One region of the Streptomyces sp. NPDC096311 genome, then DNA from elsewhere that is predicted to be linked to it. Evidence: riboswitches for the same ligand, from Rfam matches in the RefSeq annotation. Region 1 holds a riboswitch; each other region holds the start of a gene.
What was found. Region 1 has a riboswitch for cyclic di-AMP ahead of ACIRA5_RS40720 (M23 family metallopeptidase). Riboswitches for the same ligand answer to the same signal wherever they lie in the genome.

Region 1 (2,252 bases):
CCGAGCCGCGCCCCGTGCCGTCGGTGGCCGCCGACGACACCGGCCGTGTGATCATCGTGGACCGCCCCGGCGCGGTCCAGACGCAGCTGCTCATCGGCCGTGTCGGCGCCGACCGGCACGACCGTGTGTGGCCCGCCCAGGTGCTCGGCACGTACTGCCTCGGCGGCACCCTCACCTCGCGCCTGGACCGCGTCCTGCGCGAGGAAAAGGGCTACACCTACGGTGTGCGGGCGTTCGGCCAGGTCCTGCGCGCCGCGCCGGACGGAACCGGTATCGCGATGCTCGCCATCAGCGGCTCCGTGGACACCCCGAACACCGGCCCGGCGCTCGACGACCTCTGGAAGGTGCTGCGCACCCTCGCCGCAGAGGGCCTGACGGACGCCGAGCGCGACGTCGCCGTACAGAACCTGGTGGGGGTGGCGCCCCTCAAGTTCGAGACCGCGGCGGCCGTCGCGGGCACGCTCGCGGACCAGGTCGAGCAGTACCTGCCGGACGACTACCAGGCGACGCTGTACCAGCAGCTCGCCGCGACCGGCACCGTGGAGGCCACCGCGGCCGCCGTGAGCGCCTTCCCGGTGGACCGTCTGGTGACCGTCCTCGTCGGCGACGCCGCGCAGATCCAGGAGCCCGTCAAGGCCCTCGGAATCGGTGAAGTGACCGTCGTTTCGGCGGAGTAGAGGTTCAGCGGAGCTGCCGCTCAGTGGGGACGGGCGGTAAGCCGAACCGCACGCGGAGCGCAAGAGCGTGACTCCGTGGGGCCCGGGTGACTGAAGAGTCGCCCGGGCCCCTTTTTGATCGGATTTCCGCTCGGGTTCTCGCTCGGGCTTCGTCCCCAAGATGTCCGTATTGGTAGGGAGGTTGCCCGTCTGCCCTGTGGCATGCACTACAAAAGCCGTGATCCGTTTGTTGATTGAAAGACGCCCCGTCTAGCGTCGGTGCGGCTGTTCGTCAGGCAGTGCGCCGCGCCCGCGGCACCGGACAGTCATCGCCGAGTCCCCGTACGGCGCGAGCCAGGGGAGCCGGGGACCCACACGTAGTCCCTGGGGTGAATCGGACGCCCTCCCTGGAGGGGGTCCGTAGGAGACCTTCCTGCTCCGAACCCGTCAGCTAACCCGGTAGGCGAGAGGGAAGGAAAGGATCAGCTCCTACATGGCGTTCACCTGTGGCCCCGGGAAACACCGCCGTCCGAGCCGCGTGAAGCGCTCCACCACGAACGCCGTCGGCGTCGCCGCGCTCACCACCACCGGTGTCATCGGAACCCTGGCCGCCCCGGCACTCGCCGCGGACGCCTCCGTCGAGCAGACCGGGCTGACCCAGGCCGTCACCCTCGGCGACAACGTCGCCGCCCAGATCGACGCGCAGGCCGCCGCCCAACAGCGCGCCGCCGACGAGGCCGCCGCGCGCAAGAAGGCCGAAGAAGCCGCGCGCAAGAAGGCCGCCCAGGAGGCGAAGAAGGAGCGCGAGGCCAAGGAGCGCGCCGCCCGCGCCGCCGAGCGCAAGCGCCTCAACACCTTCGTCCTGCCGATCACCGGCTCGTACATCTCCACCGGCTACAAGACCGGCGGCAGCCTCTGGTCCTCCGGCAGCCACACGGGCGTCGACTTCCACGCCGCCTCCGGGACCTCCGTCCACGCGGTCGGCTCCGGCACGGTCGTCACGGCGGGCTGGGGTGGCGCGTACGGCAACCAGATCGTCCTGAAGATGCACGACGGCACCTACACGATGTACGGCCACCTGTCGTCCATCGGTGTCTCCGTGGGGCAGACGGTCACCCCGGGCCAGCAGATCGGCCTCTCCGGCTCCACCGGGAACACCACCGGGCCGCACCTCCACTTCGAGGCGCGCACGACGGCGGAGTACGGCTCCGACATGGACCCGGTCGCCTATCTCCGCTCGCACGGCGTGAACGTCTGACGCTCGCACACCCCGAACGTCCGACGACCGGCGTCAGCACTTCCGAAGCCCCGGCTCCCCCCAGCCGGGGCTTCGTCGTTTCGAACGTCTGTCTGTCCAAAAAATATCCATGGATTCCGGCCTGCCATCGGAAATTCCGGTTCTCTGCAATAGAGTCGCTGAACAAGCGTCAATCGACCGCGTTTCGCGGGGATTAAGGCGGAGGTCCGGTCATGCGCATTCCCGCGCACTCGGTATGCACGGCGATCCGTGACGACATCGTCGCGGGTGTCTACGAGCGCGGCGGCCGGCTCACCGAGGAACTGCTCGCGCGCCGCTACGGCGTCTCGCGGGTCCCC
Region 2 (2,252 bases), on a different contig from region 1:
CGGTGGGTCCCGGCAGCTCTCCGAGGCTCTCCGACCCCACTAGCCATATCGGCCATATAAGCGATATCAGCCATATCGGCAATATCGGTCATGCTGGCCGCATCGGCCCCGGCAGTCGTATCAGCCCTACCGGCCCCGCCGGCCCCGCCGGCCCCACCAGTCCCGTCAGTAGGGCCCGTTGACGTTGTCGATCGAGCCGTACCTCGCCGCCGCGTAGTTGCAGGCGGCCGTGATGTTCGCGACCGGGTCGTAGGGGTTCATCGACGTGCCGGGCACGTGGTAGGCCTTGAATGTGGGGTCGATGACCTGGAGCAGGCCCTTGGAGGGGATGCCGGCCTTGGCGTTGGAGTCCCAGTTATTGATGGCCAGGGGGTTTCCGGAGGACTCGCGCATGACGTTGCGGTGGATGCCGTTGTAGGTGCCGGGGATCTTGGCGCGGGCCATGATGTCCAGCGAGTGCTTGATCCATCCGTCGAGGTTGTTCGCGTACGTCTTCGAGGTGGTGGGCGCCGTCTTTGCCGGGGTCTTCTTGGTGGTGTTTTGGACGGTTTTGGTGCCCACGGTCAGGGTGAGACCCGGACGGAGCGTCGTCGGGTCGGGGCCTATGACCGCGCGGTTGGCGGCGTACAGCTTCGCCGGGCCGCCGCTCGTGGGGTACTTCTTCGCGATCGTGGCCAGGGTGTCGCCCGCGACCACCTTGTACGTGATGAGCTGGACATCGGTGCTGGTGGCCGTGGCGGCCTGCGCGCAGGTCGCGCTCACGAGCGGAAGGGCGAGTGCGACTGCGCCCATTCCTGCGGCGAGGATGCCCCGGGTGAGCATGCCCTGGATCTTGAAGTTGCGGTGCTTGCCTCGTGCGGACATGGCGAATTCCTCTCCGGCGCCTGCGAAGTGAGCTGTCGGGTTCGGGCGGGAGCTGCCCGGCCGCACGGTGTGTGCGACGTCACCCCTAGCCGTTCCGGTGTCCGGATCGGCGGCTTACCTGGGTCCCCCGCTCCTGCCGTGCGTGTGTGTGGGTGGCTGGGATATTCCGGTCGGCGGCTGGATTGGGCGGTCCGTCCGGATCGACGTGAACGTATGCGAGAGCACATGTCCGGAACAAGCCCTCATTTCCCGGTGTAGATCGCTTTCACCTGGGTGATACGGGGGAGAAAATGCCCGATTAATCCGGAACGCGACGCTCAACTTGCCTTATGCAAAGGGGGAGTCGTCAAGAGGGGATAAAGAGCCCACTTCGCATGGGAGTGACCCAATTCACGCGGCCAAGCGGAAATAAAGCGGCACTGACGGCAAATCGGACATCACGCTTCGAGTGTCCAGGCCGGTGAGCCCGCGGGCGGAGCCGGGCGGACCTCCCACACGGACAGGTCCGTGTCGGGGTCGTCGTCGGGCAGCCGGCGTGCATGGGGCTTGAAGTAGAGGCCGTAGGCCCAGTATTCGGGGAGTTCGTGGCACATCAGGTCCGGGTAGGACCCGAACTCCTGCCCCGCGTAAGCCCTGTTGATCCTCGCCACCGCCTCGGCCCGGGGGATCCCGAAACGCGTGACCATCTCGTCGGCCATCTCGCGGAAGTACGCGAGCGTCCCCTCGTCCAGGGCCATCAGGAACTCACCGGTCCGCGCCATGCTCTGCAGGGTTGCCCATGCCGCGGCCGGGTCTCCAGTCAGCCGTCCGGGGGATTCTTCTCTCCCAGGTCCGATGGAAGACCACCTCGTTGCCGTCCTTGCAGGTCAGCTCGTTCGAGGTGATGAACTCCCGGGCGTCGCAGCTGAGTTCGGAGCGTGTCTCGACCTGGGCGTCCCAGGGCAGCTCCGGGCGGTGCGGACGGATCGACCTCGTCGAGCGGGTGCGGGCGGAGAGCGGGTCCGGCTCGTGGATGGTGTACGTGTCCCGGGCGTCCTCCGTGCGTTCGAGGTCGTCCGGGTGGACACGGGTGCCGTCCTGGCGAGGGTCGACCTCCAGTCGCCACTCGCCCCTCGCCACGTCACGGGCGACCAGGCGCTCGGGGCGGGGCTCGTCAAAGGTGGCCGGGGATGTCACTCCCAGGGGTTCGGACTGCTCCGGCTCCTCGAAGGTGATCCTCAGGTCCGACTCCCTTGCTCGCACCGGAAGTTCGAGGGAACTGCCCGCCGGGTCCAGGACGAACCCCGCCGTCGAGCCCGGCTGGGGCCAGATCCACGGCCAGCAGGCGGTGGACAGGGAGAGCCGGATGCGGTGGCCGGGTGGGAATGCGGGGCCGATGGCGGTCAGGT
Region 3 (2,252 bases), on a different contig from region 1:
GGCGATGAGCGCGCTCACGGTTCTCGTTCCGGTGCTTCTCTCGGAGCCGGCGCTCCGCTGACGACGGCACGGTGCACCAGGCCGGGCAGGAGGCCCCACAGCGCCACACAGACGAGCAGGGTGCCCGCGCCCGAGGCGATCCCGGCGGCGCGTCCCAGCGCCACGTCCACGACGAGCAGCACCGATCCCGTCAGCGTCAGCATGAGCACGCCCATCCCGACCGTGGCCAGGACGGAGGAGACCCGCACGATGGTCGGCTTCGCGCCCTGCCGGAACAGCGACCTGTGCAGCGCGGCGGGCGCCGTGAAGAGCGCGGCGGCCGCCACGGCCAGCAGGAGGGTGGTGACGTACGTGGCGCGCTGCACCGTGTCGAGGGACGGGAAGCGCGGGGTGAACGCCAGCGTCAGCAGGAACGCGAAGAGGATCTGCACACCGGTCTGCGTGACGCGCAGCTCCTGGAGCAGCTCGCCGAAGTTGCGATCGGCGCGCTCCAGGGGCGTCTCGTTCCGTTCCTCGGGGGAAGGTCGCTCAGCCATGGTGAACGAGTAACCGGTTCGTCCGCTTTTCACGCCCGGGGGTGGAACCCCGAGGGGGTGCCGGCCGGCCGGCACCCCCTCGGGCAGGTCAGCTGACCCGGCCGTACCAGACGCTCTTCGTCCAGATCTTCTGCAGCTTCACGACCTCCCCTGTCTTCGGGGAGTGCCAGATCTTTCCCTTCCCGGCGTAGATGCCGACGTGGTACACGTTCCGGCCCGAGTGGAAGAACACCAGGTCTCCGGCCTTGCGGTGGGACGCGGAGATGTGGTGTGTCTTGTTGTACTGCGCCGCGGCCGTACGAGGCAGCGTCTTGCCCGCCTTCTTGTACGAGTAGAGCGTGAGCCCGGAGCAGTCGAAGCGGCGTGGCCCGGCGGCGCCGTACTGGTACGGGGAGCCCTTCTTGGAAGCCGCGACCTGAAGTGCCTTCGTCGCCAGCGTGGCCGCTTCGGCGTCGGATGCGACGCCAGGAACCACAAGGCTGCCGCCCACGGCGGCGAGGGTGAGCGCCGAGGCCGTACCGGCCCGGGTCCACAGCGACGGGACACGATTGAGCGCAGTCATGCGCAACCCTTCGTCAGCCGCCTGTGAAGGATGACCTGTCGGATTCGGGCTGGCGAAGTAGCCCGGCCGCTTGCGCGGCTTCACCCCAAGGGCCGCCCGGATCTCTCCGGCGACCCGTCTTGCTGGGTCCTCCACTCCTGCCGATGCACTTCTGTCGACCGGTCATCCGGGCAGCGGCAGGACTCGGCGTCCGCCCGGACCGCCCCGCCGCTGTGGCGGGGGCTTGTCGTCGGAAGGGATCTTCACGCATAGCGGTCGGAAAATCCGAGCGGAACCGGCGATTTGTGGCGTTACTCACCACTCACCCGTTCGGGTGGACGACCCTCTGTTCGGGCGATGTTGGGGACGCCGACGACGGTCCCACCAGCACCGGAGCGTCTCATTCCGCCTCCGGGCTACGCGCGTTGCGCAACTTTTTCGGTTCCCCGAAGGGGCCTGTGACTACTCCATCAGGGGGTACACCATCTGGTCCGTTTGAACCCCGGGCCGGACGCCTCGCTGACTTGGCGTACACGGCGACCCGGGTGTGGGTGTGTCAGTTGTCGGCGTCGGGCGGCAGGGTGACGCGGGCCGCCCGCCGCTCACCGTCGAGGACGCGCAAAGCCTGCGCCAGCGTCGGCGCGTGCACCTCGCTCTCGCCGCGCTGGTGCATCAGCGCGAGGGCGTCCCGCAGCTCGGTGGCCTTGGCGACCAGCGCCTGGGCGGCACGCAGCCCGCGGTAGGTGTCTCCGGGCCTGGCCGGGTTGATACGGCCCAGTAGGTCGACCACGTCGAGGTAACGGTCGATCAGCTCGGCCTCGGCGCGCGTCAGCGCGGGCAACGGGGGCAGTTCGGGCACCATCGGCGGATCACCTCGCGTCGGGTGTGGCGTTCCTCGCACCGGGCGCGGTGCGCGAGGTCTTGCGGCTGGGGATGATCCCGTCCACCAGTCCGTACGCCAACGCGGCCTGAGCGTCCAGGATCTTGTCCCGCTCGATGTCGGCGGCGACCTGTTCAGGACTCTGCCCCGTGTGGCGGACGAGCATGTCCTCCAGCAGCCTTCGAGTGCGCATCAACTCCTCGGCCTGGAGGGCCAGATCGCTCGCCTGTCCCTGTACCGGCTCGGGAAGTGACGGCTGGTGGATCAGCACCCGGGCGCCCGGCAGTGCGAACCG

Region 2: another riboswitch for cyclic di-AMP. It lies ahead of ACIRA5_RS13690 (transglycosylase SLT domain-containing protein); the one in region 1 lies ahead of ACIRA5_RS40720 (M23 family metallopeptidase).
Region 3: another riboswitch for cyclic di-AMP. It lies ahead of ACIRA5_RS01255 (C40 family peptidase); the one in region 1 lies ahead of ACIRA5_RS40720 (M23 family metallopeptidase).

What each region holds. Positions count from the first base shown of each region.
Region 1 is NZ_JBIWFN010000021.1:71,372-73,623, reverse strand. It holds gene ACIRA5_RS40725 (M16 family metallopeptidase) at 1-677, shown strand, start outside; cyclic di-AMP (ydaO/yuaA leader) riboswitch at 977-1,137, shown strand; gene ACIRA5_RS40720 (M23 family metallopeptidase) at 1,150-1,914, shown strand; gene ACIRA5_RS40715 (GntR family transcriptional regulator) at 2,127-2,252, shown strand, end outside.
Region 2 is NZ_JBIWFN010000004.1:454,371-456,622, reverse strand. It holds gene ACIRA5_RS13695 (HAD family hydrolase) at 1-43, shown strand, start outside; gene ACIRA5_RS13690 (transglycosylase SLT domain-containing protein) at 166-864, opposite strand; cyclic di-AMP (ydaO/yuaA leader) riboswitch at 869-1,029, opposite strand; gene ACIRA5_RS13685 (hypothetical protein) at 1,302-1,625, opposite strand; partial or broken gene ACIRA5_RS13680 (CocE/NonD family hydrolase) at 1,609-2,252, opposite strand, start outside.
Region 3 is NZ_JBIWFN010000001.1:283,813-286,064, forward strand. It holds gene ACIRA5_RS01250 (DUF6328 family protein) at 15-536, opposite strand; gene ACIRA5_RS01255 (C40 family peptidase) at 625-1,098, opposite strand; cyclic di-AMP (ydaO/yuaA leader) riboswitch at 1,102-1,287, opposite strand; gene ACIRA5_RS01260 (hypothetical protein) at 1,634-1,939, opposite strand; gene ACIRA5_RS01265 (ATP-dependent Clp protease proteolytic subunit) at 1,947-2,252, opposite strand, start outside.